Regions from separate parts of the Streptomyces albidicamelliae genome, predicted to be linked through region 1. Evidence: riboswitches for the same ligand, from Rfam matches in the RefSeq annotation. Region 1 holds a riboswitch; each other region holds the start of a gene.
The links. Region 1 has a riboswitch for cyclic di-AMP ahead of N8I86_RS31475 (M23 family metallopeptidase). Riboswitches for the same ligand answer to the same signal wherever they lie in the genome.

Region 1 (5,207 bases):
CCGCTGCGGCGGACCTTGTAGCGCCGGTGCTTGGCGTTGGACTCCAGGTAGTCGGTGACGATCGCCTCGCGCTCCACACCCACGGCCAGCAGCGTGACGGCTATCGAGATGCCCGCGCGGTCCTTGCCGGCCGCACAGTGCATCAGCGCGGGCACACTATCCTCCGCCAGCGCGTGCAGCACCCGGGAGTGCTCGCCGGTGCGCTGCTTCACGATCGTCCGGTAGGAGGCGATCATGCGGTCGGCGCCCTTCCCGCCGTCCAGGATCGCGCGGAGCTGGTCGAGATCGCCGTCGCGCACCATCTTCCAGAACTCGGCCCCGTCCGCCGGGTCGCTCAGCGGCAGGTTCACGTTCCGCACGCCGGGCAGCTCGACGTCGGGGCCCTCCAGCTTCTGGTCGGCCGCGTTGCGGAAGTCGAAGATCGTGTGCAGGCCCAGCGTGGTGAGGAAAGCCGCGTCGGCCGCGGTCGCGTGCGCGAGATGACCGCTGCGGAACAGGACTCCCTGGCGCACCCGCCGTCCGTCCACGGTGGGCAGCCCGCCCACGTCACGGAAATTGCGCACACCGGCCAGCTCCGGCTCGGTCGACGGGACCTGCTGCGTCACGGGGGCTCCTCGCGGTCGGCCCCGCCGGCGCGGCTCGCCGACGGGCGCTCCGTCGACCATACGACATCACTTTCCTCAGGCAATGAGTTGTCCACAGGCGTTGCCACCAGGGGCGACGGAGCCTGATGATGTTCGCGCTTGAGCGGATCTGTTGACACCTGTGAGGTCTCGATGGTGGTTGTCGCCGAAGACGGTCGTACCTGGCTCCTGTCGGGGCCCACCAGCAGTTATGCCCTGCACCTCACCGCGGCCGACGAGCTGCTGCACCTCCACTGGGGGCCGCGGATCGCGCTCGCCGACGCCGAGGCGCTGGCCGCGAACCCCCTGCCCGGCTACTGGCCCTTCGAGTCCCCGCTCGACGGCCGCGAGGAGTACCCGGTCGAAGGCGGCCCCCGCTTCGTCCGCCCCGCCCTCTCCGTGCGCACCGGGGAACGCCGCGGCACCGAATGGCGCTTCGTGTCGTACCGGACCGCCGCCGAGGGGGAGGAGCTGCGGCTGCTCTTCGACGACGACGGCCTGGCGATCACCCTGCACCACCGGATGCGCGGTGACGTGGTCGAGCGCTGGGTGACCGTGGCCAACGGCGGCCGGGCGCGCGTGGAGCTGCTGCGCGCCGACGCCGCCACCTGGACCCTGCCCGACCGCGAGGGCTGGCGGCTGTCCCAGCTGCACGGCCGCTGGGCCGCCGAGTCCCGGCTCACCACCGCTCCGCTCACCCACGGCGAGAAGATCATCGGCAGCCGCCGCGGGCACACCGGCCACCAGCACCTGCCCTGGGTGGCGCTCGACACCGACGCCACCGAGGAGCACGGCGAGGTCTACGGCTGCGCGCTCGGCTGGTCCGGCTCCTGGCGGATAGCCGTGGCCCAACTCCCCGACGGGCGCGTCCAGATCACCGGCGGCGCCGGATACGACGACTCGGGCCTGCTGCTCCTGGAGCCCGGCGGCTCGTACACCACCCCGGTCTTCGCCGGTCTGTGGAGCGACGGCGGGTTCGGCGCCGCGAGCCGCACCTGGCACGCCTACCAGCGCGCGTACGTCGTCCCGGACGCGGAGCGGGACCGGCCCGTGCTCTTCAACTCCTGGGAGGCGACCCACTTCGACATCTCCGAGGAGCAGCAGACCGCCCTCGCCCGCCGCGCCGCCGAGATCGGCTGCGAGCTCTTCGTGGTGGACGACGGCTGGTTCGGTGCCCGCACCGGCGACCGCGCCGGGCTGGGTGACTGGACCCCCAACCCCGACCGCTTCCCGCACGGTCTCAAGCCGCTCGCCGACCAGGTGCACGGCCTCGGCATGCGGTTCGGCATCTGGGTCGAGCCCGAGATGGTCAACCAGGACAGCGACCTCTACCGGGCCCACCCCGACTGGGTGCAGTACCAGCAGGGCCGCAGGCGGACCGAGCTGCGCAACCAGCTCGTCCTCAACCTGGCCCGCGAGGACGTCCGGGAGCACCTCTGGCAGCAGCTGGACGCGCTGCTCACCAGTACCCCGATCGACTACGTGAAGTGGGACTTCAACCGCTGCTTCACCGACGCCGGCTGGCCCGGCGAGCCGTATCCGCAGCGCCTGTGGATCGATCACGTCCACGCGCTGTACGCCCTGCTGGACCGGCTGCGCGCGGCGCACCCGGGGGTCGCCTTCGAGTCCTGTTCGGGCGGCGGGGGCCGGATCGACCTCGGGGTGATGAGCCGTACCGACCAGGTGTGGACCTCCGACAACACCGACCCGCTGGACCGGCTCGCCATCCAGCACGGCTTCAGTCAGATCCACCCCGCGCGTGTGATGGCCGCCTGGGTCACCGACAGCCCGAACACCCAGCTCAACGGCAGGGTCAGCTCGCTGCGGTTCCGATTCGTCAGCGCCATGGCGGGCGTGCTGGGCGTCGGCGGAGACCTCACGGCGTGGAGCGCGGAGGAGCTGGCCGAGGCCAGGGGCTGGGTGGAGCTCTACAAGGAGATCCGCCCGGTCGTGCAGCGGGGCGAGCTGTACCGGCTGCGGCCCCCGGCGGGCGGGCTGAGCGCCGTCCAGTACGTCCTCGGGGACGAGACGGTGGTCCTCGCCTGGCTTCAGGCGCAGAGCTACGGCGAGCCGGTTCCGGCGGTGCGGCTGCGCGGACTCGACCCGGCAGGATCGTACGAATGCCGCGAATCAGGCGAAGTGCACCGAGGTGCCGTACTCCTGCACCATGGCCTGCGTACGGGGCTGAAGGGTGACCTGGATGCGACGGTTGTCCGACTCCGTCGCATCTGAACGTTCCAACCCGATTGGCACTTCAAGTCCAACTCGCCAGCAAATAAACGGACGTGGTGGGACTCCCTGTGAGGGGCGTCATATCGTGACCGTATGTCGCGCGGCATGTCCACGTAATTCCCGTGCCCTACAGGGAAATCGAAGGGACCCGGAGGGCGGGAATGCACGGAGGGTCACCGGGTATTCCCGCCTTCGATCTTGCGAATAGGGAACGGCGGGAACCGATCGCTTGTTTCCGCCCTCCCCGCTCGCTTACGTTCGCCACCAATCCGGACGGAACGCCGAATCCTGCCGCCGCCCGGAGTTCCCGCACAAATGACCCGTGTTCGGCAGGAGCGGGGGACCCACCAGGCACGACCGCCTGTCCCGGTTCTCGCGACAGGCCAGGGGTGAAGCCGCGCACCGCACGGCCGGGCGACTCCAGCCCGAACCCGGCAGCTGACCTCGCAGGCGTCGGAGAGGAATGCGCCATGCCCGCGAAGGGTAAGCACCGACGTCCCAAGACCCCGCGTTTTTCCCGCTCCATCGCCGTCGCCGGAACGGGTGGCGCCGCCCTGGCCCTCCCGCTCCTCGGGGCCACCGGAGCGCACGCCGCCCCCACGGCGCAGGCCGTCTCCGGAAAGGCCGTGCAGTCCCTTCCGGCCGCGGCGAAGAAGTCCACCGCCGAGGCGGACGCGACGGCACGCGTGTACACCGTCAAGGCCGGCGACTGCCTCGCGACGATCGCCGACCGGCAGCACGTCGGCGGTGGCTGGCACCGCCTCTACGACGACAACCGCCGGGCCGTCGGCGACAATCCCGCGCTGATCCACCCGGGCCTGAAGCTCACGCTCGGCGAGCAGGCCACCCGGACCCGTACCGAGCCCGCCGCCCCGCAGCGCACCTCGGCCACCCCGAAGACCCCGGCCCCCGCGAAGCCCTCGGCCCCCGCGAAGACCCCGGCCCCCGCCAAGGCCTCCCTCGCCCCGCGGCAGGCCTCGGCGGCCAAGCCGGCGGAGTCCGCCGCCACGACGACCCCCGCCGGCTTCACCCTCCCCGTGGCCGGCGCCACCATCGGCACCGCCTACCACACGGCCGGCAGCATGTGGTCCAGCGGCTACCACACTGGCGTCGACTTCGTCGTACCGACCGGCACGCCCCTCAAGGCCGTCGGCGCGGGCACGGTCGTCTCCGCCGGCTGGGGCGGCGCCTACGGCAACCAGGTCGTCATCAAGCTCGCCGACGGCCACTACGCCCAGTACGGCCACCTCTCCCAGCTCTCCGTCTCGGCCGGCCAGGCCGTGACGGCGGGACAGCAGATCGGCCTGTCCGGCGCCACCGGCAACGTGACCGGCCCGCACCTGCACTTCGAGATCCGCACGACGCCGGACTACGGCTCCGACATCGACCCGGTCGCCTACCTCCGCGAGCACGGCGTCCCCGTCGGCTGACCCGGCCCGCACCCGAACCACCTGCCTGACACGCCACCGAAGGCCGGACCCCCGATCCCCGGGTCCGGCCTTCGGTATTCCCGGTTGGCAAACTCTTTAAAGGTGTCCCATCTCACCGTTCGTCAACCCCTGCCTACGGTCGCGTAGGTCACATCCGAAGGTGAATCATGGTCCGACGTGGCAGACGATTCGAAGAGTGACAACAGATCAGTGATCGGGTCGTACGTGGCGGTGGGGGACAGCTTCACCGAGGGCGTGGGCGATCCCGGTCCCGACGGGGCGTTCGTGGGCTGGGCGGACCGGTTCGCGGTACTGCTCGCCGACCGGCGTCCCGAGGGCGACTTCCAGTACACGAACCTCGCCGTGCGGGGGAAACTGCTGGACCAGATCGTGGCGGACCAGCTTCCCCAGGCCGTCGAACTCGCCCCGGACCTCGTGTCCTTCTGCGCCGGCGGCAACGACATCATCCGCCCCGGCACCGACCCGGACGAGGTGGCCGAGCGGTTCGAGCGCGCCCTCGCCCCGCTGGCCGAGGCTGCGGGCACGGTGATGGTGACGACCGGGTTCGACACCCGTGGCGTCCCGCTGCTCAAGCACCTGCGCGGCAAGATCGCCACGTACAACGGGCACGTGCGCGCCATCGCCGACCGGTACGGCTGCCCCGTGCTCGACCTGTGGTCCCTCAAGTCCGTGCAGGACCGCAGGGCCTGGGACAGCGACCGGCTCCACCTCTCGCCCGAGGGGCACACGCGCGTGGCCCTGCGCGCCGGTCAGGCCCTCGGTCTCGACGTGCCGGCCGACCCGGAGCAGCCGTGGCCCCCACTGCCGCCCCGGGGCACCCTGGAGGTCCGCCGGGACGACGTCCACTGGGCCCGCGAGTACCTCGTGCCGTGGATCGGCCGCCGGCTGCGGGGCGAGTCCT
Region 2 (5,207 bases), 5.5 Mb from region 1:
CTACGGGACCGCCCCTGGCCAAGGAGACTTTGCACAAGCCCGACAGTTCTCCGTGTGGGTATCGCCACACAGTGGGCGGCCGGACGGCCCGCTAGGGTCTGTGCGCTACCTACAAAAGCACCGGAGGGGTTCATGGCGTTCGGGTGGATCGACGAGCAGGCGCAGGCGCGCCGCCGCGCCGGACTCGTACGGACCCTGCGGCCGCGCCCCGCCGACTCGCCGCTGCTGGACCTGGCGAGCAACGACTACCTGGGCCTGGCGCACCACCCCGAGGTGACCGAGGGCGCGGCGCGGGCCGCCCGCACCTGGGGCGGGGGAGCCACCGGTTCACGTCTGGTCACCGGCACCACCGAGCTGCACGCCGAGCTGGAGCGCGAACTGGCCGCCTTCTGCGGATTCGAGGCGGCCCTGGTCTTCTCCTCCGGTTACGCGGCCAACCTGGCCGCGGTCACCGCGCTCGGCCCGCACGGCTCGCTGATCGTCTCCGACGCGGGCAACCACGCCTCGCTCATCGACGGCTGCCGGCTCGCCAGGGGTGCGACGCAGGTCGTCGGGCACGGCGATCCCGAGGCCGTGCGCAAGGCCCTGGCCACGCACGAGGGGACGGCGATCGTCGTCTCCGACACCGTGTTCTCGGTCGACGGGGACCAGGCGCCGCTGGCCGAACTGGCCGCGGCGTGCCGGGAGCACGGCGCGGGCCTGGTGGTGGACGACGCCCACGGTCTCGGTGTGCTGGGCGAGGGCGGACGGGGCGCGCCGTACGCGACCGGTCTGGCCGGTGCCGAGGACGTGGTCGTGACGGCCACCCTGTCCAAGTCGCTGGGCAGCCAGGGCGGGGTGGTGCTCGGCCCGGCCCGGGTGATCGGCCATCTGGTCAACGCGGCCCGGACATTCATCTTCGACACCGGTCTGGCGCCGGCGGCGGCGGGTGCCGCGCTGGCCGCGCTGCGGCTGCTCGTCCGGGAGCCGGAGCGCGCGGCGCGGGCCCGGGAGGTGGCTTCGGAACTGCACGCACGGCTGACCGCCGCGGGCCTGGAAGCGGTACGTCCGGACGCCGCGGTGGTCTCCGTGCGGGCACCGTCCCCGGAGCAGGCGGTGCGCTGGGCGGCCGACTGCCGTACGGCGGGTCTGGCCGTGGGCTGCTTCCGTCCTCCTTCCGTGCCCGACGGCATCTCACGGCTGAGGCTGACCGCCCGGGCCGACCTCTCCGGGGCCGAGATCGAACGCGCTGTACGAGTGATCGGCGAGACGCGACCATGAGTCGGCGTGACACGGCCGGGCGTCGCCGCGAGGGGATGTGATCAGAGGCGGGCGGGGTCTTGGCGGATCACGGGAGCGTGGTCACGAACCCCGCCCAGCTCTCGGGGGAGAAGAGCAGCGCGGGTCCGGCCGGGTCCTTCGAGTCGCGCACGGCGAGCAGTCCGGCCCAGGGGCCGGTGTGCGGCCGGGCCGTCTCCACGCAGTTGTTGGCTCCCGTGCTGTGGCTGCTGCGCAGCCAGCTCACGTCGTGCAGGTCGGTACTGGCAGGGACGTTCCGAGGCAGAGCGGTCATGGTGCCTCCTTACGCGCCGTCACCTATCCCGGCGATGTAGTCCAACGAGTCCTCGGGTGAAAGGGCTTGGTCCTGAAGGGACTTGAAGGCCTGCGAGTAGGCCACCAGGTCTTCTTTCCGTTCGAGGTAGAGGCTACTCGTCAACTGGTCGACAACAACCACATCCAGATCAGAAGTGCTCGGAAATGAGAAGATAACGAAAGGCCCGGTGAGGCCGACATGCGCTCCGGCGCCGAACGGCAGTACCTGGAGCCGTACTTGGGGCAGCCGGGCCGCCTCCTCCAGCCGCTCCCGCTGCCGTGCCATCACCTCGGGACCGCCGACCTCGCGGCGCAGCACCGCCTCGTCGAGCACCGCGCTGAGCTCCAGCGGCGGGTGCGAACGCAGCACGTCCTGCCTGGCCAGACGCACCTCCACCAGCGCGTCCAGGTGCTCCTCGTCCAGGTCGTTCACGGCCGCCCGGGTCACCGCGCTGGCGTACTCGGCGGTCTGCAGCAGCCCCGGCACGACCGTCGTCTCCAGGGTGCGCATGGCGCTCGCCTGCGACTCCAGACTGATGAAATCCCGGTACGTCGGCGGCAGCACCCCGCGATAGGCGTGCCACCACCGGTTGCTTCCACCGGCCTCCTCCGGCCCCGCCAGCATCAGCAGCAACTCGCGCAAGTGCCCGTCCCGCACCCCGTACGCGTCCAGAAGTAACCGCAGATCGGCCGGTTTCACACCGCTCGCGCCGGTCTCGATGCGGCTCACCTTCGACTGGTGCCAGCCGACCAGCTGCGCCGCCTCCCCGCTCGTGAGCCCCGCACCGGTACGCAGCGTGCGCAGTTCGGCGCCCAGTTTGCGGCGGCGCACCGCGGGACCGTTCTGCATGGGCTCCTCCTTACTCCTTATGGACCGCCCGAATACGGCTGCGCGTCGCAGAGTTCACCGCTTCGGGCGACAGATATATGCATATCTTGGTGGATCGCTCCCCGTGACCGGCCCGGTGATGGCAGTCTGGCGACCAGCACCAGTCCGGGACCGTACTCGAACCATCCGCTCCATGTCGGACTGCGGTCCCGTGGGAAAGGGACGACGTCGCCATGGCAGACCATCTGGAAGCATCCGTCACTCTGCCGAGCGATCCCGCCTCGGTCGCCGCGGCCCGCACCTACGTGGTGGGGACGCTCGCGGAGTGGGGCCTTCCGTCGGACACCGACGTGGCCGACACCGTCCGGCTCATCGTCTCCGAACTCGCCACCAACGCCGTACAGCACACCTTCGGACAGTCACCCACCTTCACGGTCGACATCGCGCTGGACCGTGACGAGCACCTGCGCATCGGCGTCACGGACAGCCATCCCCGCTTCCCCAAGAGACTGCCCGCCGCCGTCCAGCAGGACAACGGGCGCGGCATGGTCATCATCCGCTGCCTCACCGCCGAGTGCGGCGGCAAGCTCCGCGTCCGCCCGACCCGTGAGGGGGGCAAGACGGTCTTCATCGAGCTGCCGTGGGCGCTGCCGGTCGAGCCGGTGACGGCCGGAGGGCAGCAGGAGCCGTAGCCCGGCACGGGCGCCAGAACGCCGCGACGCCCCGGCCGAGGCCTCCGAGGAGGCCTCGGCCGGGGCTGGACACCCGTGTCCGGGACGCCGCTGTTCGCGCTGATCCTCCGTGCGCCGGCCCCGAGCCGCCCGCGGACTCCGGGCGGGCGCCCAGGCGGCACTGACGGACCCTTGGGCCATGGGAGGAGCGGACCCGCCGCCGGGGCCGCTCCTGCCGTGACGTCGGGTCAGCTCACCCGGCCGTACCACACGCTCTTCGTCCAGATCTTCTGCAGCCGCACCACGTCACCGGTCCTGGGCGCGTGCCAGATCTTGCCGTGACCGGCGTAGATGCCGACGTGGTAGACGCTGGAACCGGAGTGGAAGAACACCAGATCGCCTGCCTTGCGGCTCCTGGCCGAGATGTGGTGCGACTTGTTGTACTGCTGGGCGGCGGTGCGCGGCAGCTTCTTGCCCGCCTTCTTGAACGAGTAGAGCGTCAGACCCGAGCAGTCGAAGCGCCGCGGCCCGGTGGCCCCGTACTGGTACGGAGCCCCCTTCTTGGAGGCCGCGATCTTCAGTGCCTTCGTCGCGGTGGCCGCGGTGGTCGCGGCCGAGGCGTCGGTGGCGAGGCCGGGCACCGCGATGGAGCCGCCGACGGCGGCGAGTGTCAGAGCCGAGGCCGTGCCGGCCCGGGCCATCAGCGACGGGACACGATTGAGCGCAGACATGCGCAACCCTTCGTCAGCCGCCTGTGAAGGATGACCTGTCGGATTCGGGCTGGCGAAGTTGCCCGGCCGCGTTGCCGCGGCTTCACCCCAAGGGCTGCTCGGAACATCCGGCCGTCCGCATCCAGCGGACGAACATCCGTTCCGGCGACCCGTCTAGCTTGGGTCCTCCACTCCTGCCGATCCACTCCTGTCGACCGGTCATCCGGGCGGCGGCAGGACTCGGCGTCCGCCCGGATCGCCCCGCCGCCGTGGCGGGGTCTTGTCGTCAGACAGGGATCTTCACTCACAGGTGTCCGAAAATCCCAATGGAATCGGGGATTTGTGGCGTTACTCACCACTCACCCGTTCGGGTGGACATTGCTCTGTTCGAGACGTCGTCAAGTCCCGTTCGTAGCCCCCGACCTGGGGCGGAGCACGTGCCGGGGCACCACGGACCGGTCCCGCGCGCAAGCCGGGAGCGTCAGAAAATCATCTGGATATACCTCGGTCGGCGGACAGTCGTTCGGGCCGTTTCAACTCCGGCCCGAACGGCGCGTCGACGCCCGGGCCCGCGCGGGCCCCACGCGCGTCCGGATCAGCCGACGCCGTCGGGCGGGAGCGCGACGCGAGCGGTGCGGCGCTCGCCGTCCAGCACCCGCAGGGCCCGTGCCAGCGTGTCCCCGTGCAGCTCCGTCTCGCCCCGCGCGTGCATCAGCGCGAGCGCGTCACGCAGCTCCGCCGCCTTGCGCACCAGGGCCTGCGCGGCCCGCAGGCCGGGGTAGGTGGCACCGTCGCGCGCGGGGTTGATCCGTCCCAGCAGGTCGGCCGCCTCCAGGTAACGGTCGATCAACTCGCCCTCCGCCCGGGTCAGCGCGGGCAGCGGCGGCAGTTCCGGAGGCAGCATCGGGCGCTCACCTCGCGTCCGGTGCGCCGGGCACCTCGCGGCGGCTGGGCACGACACCGTCCACCAGGCCGTAGGCCAGGGCCCCGGAGGCGTCCAGGATCAGATCCCGCTCCAGGTCCCGGTGGACCTGCTCCGCCGTGCGCCCCGTGTGCGCCGTGAGGATCGTCTCCGTCAGTGCACGGGTCCGGGCCAACTCCCCGGCCTGGATCGCGAGGTCGCTGGGCTGCCCCCGCACCGGCTCCGGCAGGGTGGGCTGTTCGAGCACCATGCGGGCGCTCGGCAGCGTGAACCGCTTGCCGGGGGTGCCGGCCGCGAGCAGCACCGCGGCGACGGAAACGGCCTGCCCCAGGCAGTACGTCGCGATGTCGCAGCCGACGTACCGCATCGTGTCGTAGATCGCCGTCATCGCCCCGAAGGAACCGCCCGGGGAGTTGATGTACAGCGTGATGTCCCGGTCGGGGGCGGCGTGTTCGAGGTACATGAACTGCGCCGTCACGTCGTTCGCCGCGGCGTCGTCGACC
Region 3 (5,207 bases), 780 kb from region 1:
CCATGACCTCGCCGACGACACGCGCGCACTTCACGTACGAGCGGTCGGGGCGCAGGCCCATCTCGTTCATCTGGTAGACGATGCGGCGGTGCACCGGCTTGAGTCCGTCACGGGCGTCCGGCAGGGCGCGCGAGTAGATGACCGAGTACGCGTACTCGAGGTAGGAGCCACGCATCTCGTCCACGACGTCGATGTCGAGGATCCTCTCCTCGAACGAATCGTCGGGCGGCGGGGTCTTCGTGCTGCGGCGGGCCATCGCTGCCGGCTCCTCCTGATCTGGTCGCTCACCGAGGGGGCGCGCACCCTCCGGCTCGCTCTTGCTGAAGCGATTGACGGATCTGTCGCGGACCATTGTGGACCGCGGTACTGACAACCCGGGCCACGACCCGGTCTCCGCGGACCCGCCCCGCGCCGGAAGACGCCCGGAGGGGGCCGGACGCAGGCTACGCGATCCGCTGTGGGCGTACGTCCAGCGGGAACTTCGCCGAGGCCCCGCACGCTTTGCATACAGTGGCAGGAACGGCAGGAAAACCGCGGTTTCGACGACCGCCTCCGCTCGCGAAGGGACGTACATGCCCATGGGTCACACGACCACGGCCGAGGCAGGCTCCGGGGGCCTGACAGCGACCGAGCACCGGCTGGCCAACGGTCTGCGCGTGGTGCTCTCCGAGGATCACCTGACCCCGGTGGCGGCGGTCTGCCTCTGGTACGACGTCGGGTCCCGCCACGAGGTCAAGGGGCGTACCGGCCTGGCTCACCTCTTCGAGCACCTGATGTTCCAGGGCTCGGCGCAGGTCAAGGGCAACGGCCACTTCGAGCTGGTGCAGGGCGCCGGCGGCTCGCTCAACGGCACCACCAGCTTCGAGCGCACCAACTACTTCGAGACCATGCCCGCCCACCAGCTGGAGCTCGCCCTCTGGCTGGAGGCCGACCGCATGGGCTCGCTGCTCGCCGCGCTGGACGACGAGTCGATGGAGAACCAGCGGGACGTCGTCAAGAACGAGCGCCGCCAGCGCTACGACAACGTTCCCTACGGCACCGCCTTCGAGAAGCTGACCGCCCTGTCGTACCCCGAGGGCCACCCGTACCACCACACGCCGATCGGCTCGATGGCGGACCTGGACGCGGCCACCCTGGAGGACGCGCGCCAGTTCTTCCGCACCTACTACGCGCCGAACAACGCGGTGCTCTCGGTGGTCGGCGACATCGACCCGCAGCAGACCCTCGCCTGGATCGAGCGGTACTTCGGCTCCATCGCGTCCCACGACGGCAAGCCCGAGCCCCGCGACGGCTCGCTGCCGGAGACCATCGGCGGGCAGAAGCGCGAGGTCCTCGTGGAAGAGGTCCCGGCGCGCGCCCTGATGGCCGCCTACCGGCTGCCCCACGACGGCACGCGCGCGTGCGACGCGGCCGACCTCGCGCTGACCGTCCTCGGCGGAGGCGAGTCCTCCCGCCTGTACAACCGGCTGGTGCGCCGCGACCGTACGGCCGTCGCGGCCGGCTTCGGCCTGCTGCGGCTGTCCGGGGCGCCCTCCATGGGCTGGCTGGACGTGAAGACCTCCGGTGACGTCGAGGTGCCGGTCATCGAGGCCGCCATCGACGAGGAGCTGGCCCGGTTCGCCGGGGAGGGCCCGACGCCCGAGGAGATGGAGCGCGCCCAGGCCCAGTTGGAGCGCGAGTGGCTGGACCGGCTAGGCACGGTCGCCGGCCGTGCCGACGAACTGTGCCGGTACGCCGTCCTGTTCGGCGACCCGCAGCTCGCGCTCACCGCGGTCAAGCGTGTCCTGGAGGTCACCCCCGAGGAGGTCCAGGAGGTCGCCAAGGCCCGCCTGCGGCCCGACAACCGCGCGGTCCTCGTCTACGAGCCGAAGTCCCCGGAGACCGTCGAGGACGCCCAGGTCCCCGAGGACCCGGAACGCGAAGCGACCGTAGAGGCCGGCAACGAGAACGAGGAGACGGCCAAGTGACCGAGCTCGCCACCATGGAGTTCCACCCCCGGCCGCAGCCGGGCGACGCCCGGCCGTGGGCGTTCCCGGCCCCCGAGCGCGGCACGCTGGACAACGGCCTGACCGTGCTGCGCTGCCACCGCCCCGGCCAGCAGGTCGTCGCCGTCGAGGTGATGCTGGACGCGCCCCTGGACGCGGAGCCCGCCGGCCTGGACGGCGTCGCCACGATCATGGCGCGGGCCTTCTCCGAGGGCACCGACAAGCACTCGGCCGAGGACTACGCCGCCGAGCTGGAGCGCGCCGGCGCCACGCTCGACGCGCACGCCGACCACCCCGGGGTCCGGCTCAGCCTGGAGGTCCCGGCCTCCCGCCTGGCCAAGGGCCTCGGCCTGCTCGCCGACGCCCTGCGCGCCCCCGCCTTCGCGGAGAGCGAGGTCGAGCGGCTGGTCCGCAACCGCCTGGACGAGATCCCGCACGAGCTGGCCAACCCCTCCCGCCGGGCCGCCAAGGAGCTCTCCAAGGAGCTGTTCCCGGCGACCTCGCGCATGTCCCGGCCGCGCCAGGGCACCGAGGAGACGGTCGAGAAGATCGACGCGGCGTCCGTACGCGCCTTCTACGACCGGCACGTCCGCCCCGCCACGGCCACCGTGGTCGTCGTCGGCGACCTCACCGGCACCGACCTGGACGAGCTGCTCGGCGACACCCTCGGCGCGTGGACCGGCACGCCGGGCGAGCCGCGGCCGGTGCCCCCGGTGACCGCCGACGACACCGGCCGCGTGGTCATCGTGGACCGGCCGGGCGCCGTCCAGACGCAGCTGCTCATCGGGCGGGTCGGCCCGGACCGGCACGACCGGGTCTGGCCCGCCCAGGTCCTCGGCACCTACTGCCTCGGCGGCACCCTCACCTCCCGCCTGGACCGCGTGCTGCGCGAGGAGAAGGGCTACACCTACGGGGTACGGGCGTTCGGGCAGGTCATGCGGTCGGCCCCGGACGGCACCGGTGCCTCCATGCTCGCCATCAGCGGCTCCGTGGACACGCCGAACACCGGCCCCGCGCTGGACGACCTGTGGAAGGTGCTGCGCACCCTCGCGGCGGAGGGCCTGACCGACGCCGAGCGGGACGTCGCCGTGCAGAACCTCGTCGGGGTGGCGCCGCTGAAGTACGAGACCGCGGCGGCCGTCGCGAGCACCCTGGCCGACCAGGTCGAGCAGCACCTGCCCGACGACTTCCAGGCGACGCTGTACCGGCAGCTGGCCGCGACGGGCACGGTCGAGGCGACCGCGGCCGTCGTCAACGCCTTCCCGGTGGACCGGCTGGTGACCGTCCTCGTCGGCGACGCCTCCCAGATCAAGGCGCCGGTCGAGGCGCTCGGCATCGGCGAAGTCACCGTCGTCACGGCCGAATAGCGGCCGCCGCCGCGGAGCACGGCACGCGTGCGTGGGGCCCTGCCGACCTACGGGTCGTCAGGGCCCCCGCCGTTCCACTCGCTTCACCAGATGCCCGATTTGGGGCGGAGGTTGCCTGTCTGCCCTGTGGGATGCGCTACAAAAGCCCGGATCCGTTTGAGGATTGAAAGCGGGCTTCCGTAGGTTCGTCCAGGCTGTTCGTCACGCACCACGCCGCGCCCGCGGCACCGGACAGTCATCGCCGAGTCCCCGTACGGCGCGAGCCAGGGGAGCCGGGGACCCATCGTCCCTGGGGTGAATCGGGCGCCCGCGCGTGAGCGAGGGGGCCCGTAGGAGACCTTCCTGCTCCGAACCCGTCAGCTAACCCGGTAGGCGAGAAGGAAGGAAAGGACCAGCCACTTCATGGCGTTCATGTGCGCCACCGGGAAGCATCGCAAGCCCGGCCGGGTCAAGCGCACCACCGCGCAGGCGGCCGGTGTCGCCGCCCTCACCACCACGGGTGTCATCGGCACCCTCGCCGCGTCGCCGGCGCTCGCCGCCGAGAACGCCGCGGAGCAGACCGGTCTCACGCCCGTCGTGACCGTCAGCGACGACGTCGCGGAGCAGATCAGCGCGCAGGCGGACGCCCAGAAGCAGGCCGCCGAGCAGCAGGCGGCCGAGGAGGCCGCCGCCAAGGCCGCCGCCGCCAAGGTCAAGGAGGAGCGCGAGGCCAGGGCCCGCGCCGCCCGCGAGTCCGAGCGCAAGCGCCTGAACGCGTTCGTCGCCCCGATCGTGCACTCCTACGTGTCCACCGCCTACAAGGCCAGCAGCTCGCTGTGGTCCTCCGGCTCCCACACCGGCATCGACTTCCACGCGGCCAGCGGCACGTCCGTCCACGCGGTCGGCTCCGGCACCGTCGTCTCCACCGGCTGGGGCGGCGCGTACGGCAACCAGATCGTGATCCGGATGGCCGACGGCATGTACACCCAGTACGGCCACCTGTCGTCCATCGGTGTCACGGTGGGCCAGAAGGTCGTCCCGGGCCAGCAGATCGGCCTGTCCGGCGCGACCGGCAACGTCACCGGCCCGCACCTGCACTTCGAGGCCCGCACGAGCCCCGACTACGGCTCGGACGTCGACCCCATCGCCTATCTCCGCAACCACGGCGTGAACGTCTGACGCCGCCACGCGGACATGTGAAAGCCCCGGCTCACCGAGCCGGGGCTTTCACCGTTTCCGCGTGATCCCCGCACGGGCCGTCGGCCAAAAAATATCCATGGATTACGGCCTGCCGTCGGAAATTCGGCCTCTTTGGAATAGAGTCACGGAACGGGCGTCCCCTGCGGGCGTTTCACGGGGATTAATGCGGAGGTCGGTCATGCGTGTTCCGGCGCATTCGGTGTGCACGGCGATCCGGGACGACATCGTCGCCGGCGTCCACGAGCGCGGCGGCCGGCTCACCGAGGAAGTGCTGGCCCGCCGCTACGGCGTCTCGCGCGTCCCCGTCCGCGAGGCCCTGCGCACCCTGGAGGCCGAGGGGTTCGTGGTGACCCGCCGGCACGCGGGCGCGTGCGTGGCCGAACCGACCGCGCAGGAGGCCGCCGACCTGCTGGAGATGCGGCTGCTGCTGGAGCCGCTCGGCGCGGCACGGGCGGCACAGCGCCGTACGGAGGCCCATCTCAAGGTGCTGCGCGGCCTGGTGCGGCTGGGGCAGGAGCGGGCCAGGAGCGGCGGTAGCGGGGAGCTGCGCTCACTGGGCGGCTGGTTCCACGAGACGCTGGCGCAGGCCTCCGGCAGCCCCTCGCTGGCCTCGATGCTCACCCAGCTGCGCCACAAGATCGCCTGGATGTACGCGGTGGACGCCCCGCAGAGCCCG
Region 4 (5,207 bases), 3.2 Mb from region 1:
GGAGGGGCGGGGGCGAACACGTGGTCGCGCACGGTGTGGAAGACGGCTGCCGCTCCCAGCACCAGAGCGGTCAGGCAGCACAGCAGGACGGTGGCGACGAGACACTGCCACACCCACAGCGCGACCACGGGATCCCGCTCGGTCCAGGCTGCCCGCGTCAGCGCGCGCGGGATGGGCACGGCGGCCGTCAGAGCGACGACGCTCAGCAGGAGCAGGCAGACGGTCATGCCGGGGCTCCGGTTCCTGGTCGGAGAGGGGTGCGGGTCTCGGTGGTACGGAGAGCGCGGCGCGCGGCGGCGCGCCGCCTGTGGTGCGTGTCCCCGTCAGTATGACGAAGAAGGGCGGCAGGAGTCAGGCCCTCGGACAGCCTGCCGCACCTCTTCCGCAGCGGGCCCGGGCGTCCGCGCCCGGGCCGCGAAGTCCCGCGTTCCCCGGCATGCCGGGCACGGGCTCAGGTGGTGGCTCAGCCCGACACGACGCGCCCGCTGACCTCGCCCAGGGCGACGCGCCGACCGTCGGGACCCGGGGCCCACGCCGACATCGTCACCACGTCGCCGTCCTCCAGGAAGGCCCTCTTGCCGTCGGGGAGCTCCAGCGGGTCGCGGCCGTTCCACGTCAGCTCCAGCAGCGAACCCCGCTGGGCCTCCTCGGGACCGCTGACCGTGCCGGAGCCGTACAGGTCGCCGGTGCGCAGCGAGGCGCCGTTCACCGTCATGTGGGCGAGCTGCTGCGCGGCGGTCCAGTACATGGTCGAGAAGGGCGGCTCCGACACCACGTGGCCGTTGATGGCGACGGAGATCCGCAGGTCGTAGCCGCCGGGCTCGATGTCCGGCGCCGAGTCGTCCAGGTACGGCAGCAGCGGGTACGTGCGCTCCGGGGGCGCCACGCGCGCGTGGTCCAGCGCTTCCAGCGGCGTGATCCAGGCCGACACCGAGGTGGCGAAGGACTTGCCGAGGAACGGGCCGAGGGGGACGTACTCCCAGGCCTGGATGTCGCGCGCGGACCAGTCGTTCAGCAGGCACAGCCCGAAGACGTGCTCGCGGAAGTCGCCGAGCGCGACCGGCCGGCCCAGTTCGGAGGGCGCGCCCACGACGAAGCCGACCTCCGCCTCGATGTCCAGCCGGATCGACGGGCCGAAGACGGGGGCGGGGTCACCGGGGCCCTTGCGCTGGCCGGACGGCCGGATGACGTCGGTGCCCGAGACGACGACCGTGCCGGAGCGGCCGTGGTAGCCGATCGGCAGGTGCTTCCAGTTGGGGGTGATGGAGTCCTCGGCGTCCGGACGGAAGATGTGGCCGACGTTCCGGGCGTGGTTCTCCGAGGCGTAGAAGTCGACGTAGTCGGCCACCTGGAAGGGCAGGTGGAGGGTGACCGTCGACAGGGGGTGGAACAGCGGCTCGATCGTCGGCCGGTGCGCGGACGACGTCACCCACTCCGTCAGGGCGCGCCGCACGTCGGACCAGGTCGCGCGCCCGGCGGCGAGCAGCGCGTCGAGGGTGGGCTGCGCCAGCAGCGAGTGGTGCGGCGAGCCGAGCGCGGCGGCCGCGGCGCCCGCGTCGAGCACGTGGTCCCCGAGCCGGACGCCGACCCTGCGCTCCGTGCTGCCGGAGGGCGAGAACACGCCGTAGGGAAGGTTGTGCGGGCCGAAGGGGTCGCCCTCGGGGACGTCGAAGGGGGGCATGGGGGTACTGCCTCACTCTCATCCGAGCCATGCATGGCGATGCGTTCCATGTGGTCGCGCCACACGTTACGGCTGAGATGCGTGTCTTGGGCAGTGCCTCTCGCAGCTCTTGGGACTGTGCCTCCCGCAGCTCCGGTCGCGCTGAGGCGCCGCACGCCCAGGCTCGGCCCCGGCTGTGTCTTCTCGGTGCCCGGCCCGGACCTCACCGGGGCTTCCGGCGGCGTCCTCGTACGGCGGTCCGGTGATGCGCTTCGCGCGCGGCACGGAGATCGCCTGCCCGCGCCTGGCGGAGCACCCGGCGCGCGGCACGGCTGAGGTGTGCCTCGGCCATCGATGGTGCGGGGTACGCCACTTGGGGCCGAGCAGCACGTAAGTACGTGGCGAGAGAGGTGAGTCGGCGGGGCGCGGTGTCCGTATTCTCTGATCATGGCACCCACCCCGGCATATGCACTGATCGCCACCGACCTGGACGGGACGTTGTTGCGCGGCGACGACACCGTCTCCGACCGGTCGCTCGCCGCGCTCGCGCGGGTGGCGCGAGCGGGCGCCCGGCATCTGGTGGTGACGGGCCGGCCGGCTCCGCGGGTACGACCGCTGCTGGCGAACCTCGGCTGCACCGGGCTCGCGGTGTGCGGACAGGGTGCTCAGGTCTACGACGCCGCGGCGGACCGCCTGCTGTGGTCGGTCCGGCTGGACCGGGAGCTGGCCGAGACCGCGCTCGGCAAGATCGAGGCGGAGGTGGGCCCGGTGTTCGCGGCCGTCGACCAGGACGGGGTGGACGGGCTCACCCTCATCGAGCCCGGCTATCTGATGCCGCATCCCACGCTGCCCGCCCTCCGGGTGGGCCGGCGCGACGACCTGTGGTGCGAGCCCATCAGCAAGGTCCTGCTGCGCCACGCCACCCTGTGCGACGACGAGTTGGCGGCGGTCGCGCGCGCGGCGGTCGGCTCGCTGGCGACCGTCACCATGTCCGGGCCGGGCACCGTGGAGCTCCAGCCGCGCGGGGTGACCAAGGCGTCCGGGCTCGCGCTGGCCGCCGAGCGGCTCGGCGTGGGCCCGGAACGCGCGCTGGCCTTCGGGGACATGCCCAATGACATCCCGATGTTCGACTGGGCCGCGCGGGGCGTGGCCATGGCCAACGCGCACCCCGAACTCAAGGCGGTGGCCGACGAGGTCACCGAGTCGAACGAGGACGACGGCGTGGCCGTCGTCCTCGAAGGACTCTTCCCGGCCGGGTGACCGGCCCTTCGGCACCGCTCCGTTCGGCCGGAGGCCGGTGCGCGCCGGTCCGTCAGGTGCCGGTGCGCTCCGGTCCGCCGGGCGTCGGGTGCGGATGCCGGACGGGTTCCGGTCCGCCGCCGGTGCGCGCCGGGCACGTCCGCCGGAACGTGCCCGGTGCGTCCGCCGGTACGGGCCGGACCCGTCCGTCAGTACGCGCCGAAGACGTTGTCGATCGAGCCGTACCGCGCGGCCGCGTAGTTGCAGGCGGCGGTGATGTTCGCGACCGGGTCGTAGGGGTCGAAGGAGGTGCCGACGACGTGGTAGGTCGCGAAGGTCGGGTCGATGACCTGGAGGAGGCCCTTGGACGGGGTGCCCTTGACGGCGTTCGAGTCCCAGAGGTTGATGGCGTTGGGGTTGCCGGAGGACTCCCGCATGACGTTGCGGTAGATGCCGTTGTAGGTGCCCGGGATCTTCTTCTCGGCCATGATCGCGAGGGATTCGCGGATCCAGCCGTCGAGGTTGTTCGGGTACCCGGCGGGGGTGGTGGAGACCGTCGTGGCGGTGGTGGGGGCCGCGGCGGCGCTCGTGGCGCCGACGAGCGGCAGGGCGAGGACGGCGGCGCCGGTCCCGAGGACGGCCAGGGTGCGGACGAGGCGGTTGTTCCGGGTGCGGCGGGGCTGAGCGGCAGCAGGCATGGGGAAGTTCCTCTCCGTCGCCTGCGAGGTGAGCTGTCGGGTTCGGGCGGGGAGGTGCCCGGCCGTGCCCTGGGGAGGCACGGCTTCACCCCAGCCGTTCCGGTGCGACGTGTGCCGACCGGTACGGCGATGACTTACCTGGGTCCCCCGCTCCTGCCGTACGAAATGAGTTCGTCGATGGGTTACGCGGGCGGCGGCAGGATTAGGCGTCCGCCCGACGGCCCGGAACGTATGCGAGAGCACATGTCGGGAACAAGTACCGGATTCACACAACACCCTATTTGACCTTGGTCTGTGGCTTTTGAGACGCTTGATCCTTTGCGGTTGCCAACTCTCAACTCGCCAGTAGGGCAAGGGGAGAAGGGGGTGTCGGTGGGTGAGGGTGGTTCCTCCGCCCGAGTGAGCCAACTCACGAAATAGCAAAATAATGCAAATCAGACATGAGGGATTCAGGTGATTTACGGCTGAGGCGGCATTTGGCGGAACCCGTGACGTGGCGCCGGTCGTTGTGGTGGTGGCCGCGGCACGTGAAGAGGCGAAGTGCGGCGACGAGGGGAAGGGGGTGCCCGGATGGACGACGGGGGTCGTTGCCCGCCCGATGTGCCCGTTGTGTCCGTTGCGTCCGAGTGGGTTGCCGCTCCCGGCGCGCCCCCGGCGTACTCCAGGGGTGGTCGCGTGGCACTCGAAGGTGCTCGCGGGGTGGCGTCGGTATTACTCCGCTCACGTCGCGGTTCGCGACAAAGTGCACGGATTCCTGTTAAGTCGATAAATATCCGTTCTTACCAACCGATCAAAACCATACCGGTCATGATCCGATACCGCCCAGGCTGGACCGGTGGGCGCTATCGGTGATCGAAAGAGGACCGGATACGCTGACTTGAGTGATGGCAGCGACCTATCGACAAACCGCGTAAGCGCCAGCAGACACCAGCAGACAGGAGACCCCTCGTGACCGTCGTCGGGCCGTTCGGGCTGAGCGTGCGGGACCAGGCTCTGGAAGCCGATGTCCAGGCCGGATTGACGGCTGTCGAGGAAGGCTTGCTCGAGGCCACCAAGAGCGAGGTCCCGTTCATCACGGAGGCCGCGCAGCACCTCGTACGAGCCGGTGGGAAGCGGTTCCGTCCGCTGCTCGTGATGCTCGCGTCCCAGTTCGGCGACCCCTACGCACCGGGGATCGTGCCCTCGGCCGTCGTCGTGGAGCTGACCCACCTCGCCACGCTGTACCACGACGACGTGATGGACGAGGCGGCCGTGCGCCGTGGCGTGGACAGCGCCAATACCCGCTGGGGCAACTCCGTCGCGGTCCTGACCGGCGACTTCCTGTTCGCCCGGGCCTCCCAGATCCTCGCCGACCTCGGCCCCGAGGCGGTCCGGGTGCAGGCCCTCGCGTTCGAGCGGCTGGTCACGGGCCAGATCCTGGAGACGGCCGGTCCCACGGACGGCCGCGACCCGGTCGATCACTACCTGGACGTACTCGGCGGCAAGACGGGCTCGCTGGTCGCGGTCTCCTGCCGGTTCGGCGCGATGATGTCCGGCGCCGACGAGACGATCGTCGACGTGCTCACCCAGTACGGCGAGCGGCTCGGGGTCGCCTTCCAGCTCGCGGACGA

Region 2: linked by a shared signal. The riboswitch ahead of N8I86_RS06940 (C40 family peptidase) and the one ahead of N8I86_RS31475 (M23 family metallopeptidase) in region 1 are both predicted to bind cyclic di-AMP.
Region 3: linked by a shared signal. The riboswitch ahead of N8I86_RS28225 (M23 family metallopeptidase) and the one ahead of N8I86_RS31475 (M23 family metallopeptidase) in region 1 are both predicted to bind cyclic di-AMP.
Region 4: linked by a shared signal. The riboswitch ahead of N8I86_RS17355 (transglycosylase SLT domain-containing protein) and the one ahead of N8I86_RS31475 (M23 family metallopeptidase) in region 1 are both predicted to bind cyclic di-AMP.

Annotation. Positions count from the first base shown of each region.
Region 1 is NZ_CP106795.1:6,956,438-6,961,644, forward strand. Features, by position in the region: gene N8I86_RS31465 (tyrosine-protein phosphatase) at 1-605, opposite strand, end outside; gene N8I86_RS31470 (alpha-galactosidase) at 777-2,855, shown strand; cyclic di-AMP (ydaO/yuaA leader) riboswitch at 3,166-3,321, shown strand; gene N8I86_RS31475 (M23 family metallopeptidase) at 3,326-4,285, shown strand; gene N8I86_RS31480 (SGNH/GDSL hydrolase family protein) at 4,496-5,207, shown strand, end outside.
Region 2 is NZ_CP106795.1:1,482,982-1,488,188, reverse strand. Features, by position in the region: gene N8I86_RS06960 (8-amino-7-oxononanoate synthase) at 133-1,260, shown strand; gene N8I86_RS06955 (DUF397 domain-containing protein) at 1,328-1,552, opposite strand; gene N8I86_RS06950 (helix-turn-helix domain-containing protein) at 1,562-2,422, opposite strand; gene N8I86_RS06945 (ATP-binding protein) at 2,635-3,093, shown strand; gene N8I86_RS06940 (C40 family peptidase) at 3,321-3,803, opposite strand; cyclic di-AMP (ydaO/yuaA leader) riboswitch at 3,807-3,960, opposite strand; gene N8I86_RS06935 (hypothetical protein) at 4,378-4,686, opposite strand; gene N8I86_RS06930 (ATP-dependent Clp protease proteolytic subunit) at 4,694-5,207, opposite strand, start outside.
Region 3 is NZ_CP106795.1:6,177,235-6,182,441, forward strand. Features, by position in the region: gene N8I86_RS28210 (DNA gyrase/topoisomerase IV subunit A) at 1-256, opposite strand, end outside; gene N8I86_RS28215 (M16 family metallopeptidase) at 573-1,967, shown strand; gene N8I86_RS28220 (M16 family metallopeptidase) at 1,964-3,352, shown strand; cyclic di-AMP (ydaO/yuaA leader) riboswitch at 3,582-3,741, shown strand; gene N8I86_RS28225 (M23 family metallopeptidase) at 3,755-4,510, shown strand; gene N8I86_RS28230 (GntR family transcriptional regulator) at 4,710-5,207, shown strand, end outside.
Region 4 is NZ_CP106795.1:3,767,524-3,772,730, reverse strand. Features, by position in the region: gene N8I86_RS17375 (M56 family metallopeptidase) at 1-227, opposite strand, end outside; gene fahA (fumarylacetoacetase) at 464-1,681, opposite strand; gene N8I86_RS17360 (HAD family hydrolase) at 2,108-2,920, shown strand; gene N8I86_RS17355 (transglycosylase SLT domain-containing protein) at 3,109-3,597, opposite strand; cyclic di-AMP (ydaO/yuaA leader) riboswitch at 3,601-3,784, opposite strand; gene N8I86_RS17350 (polyprenyl synthetase family protein) at 4,546-5,207, shown strand, end outside.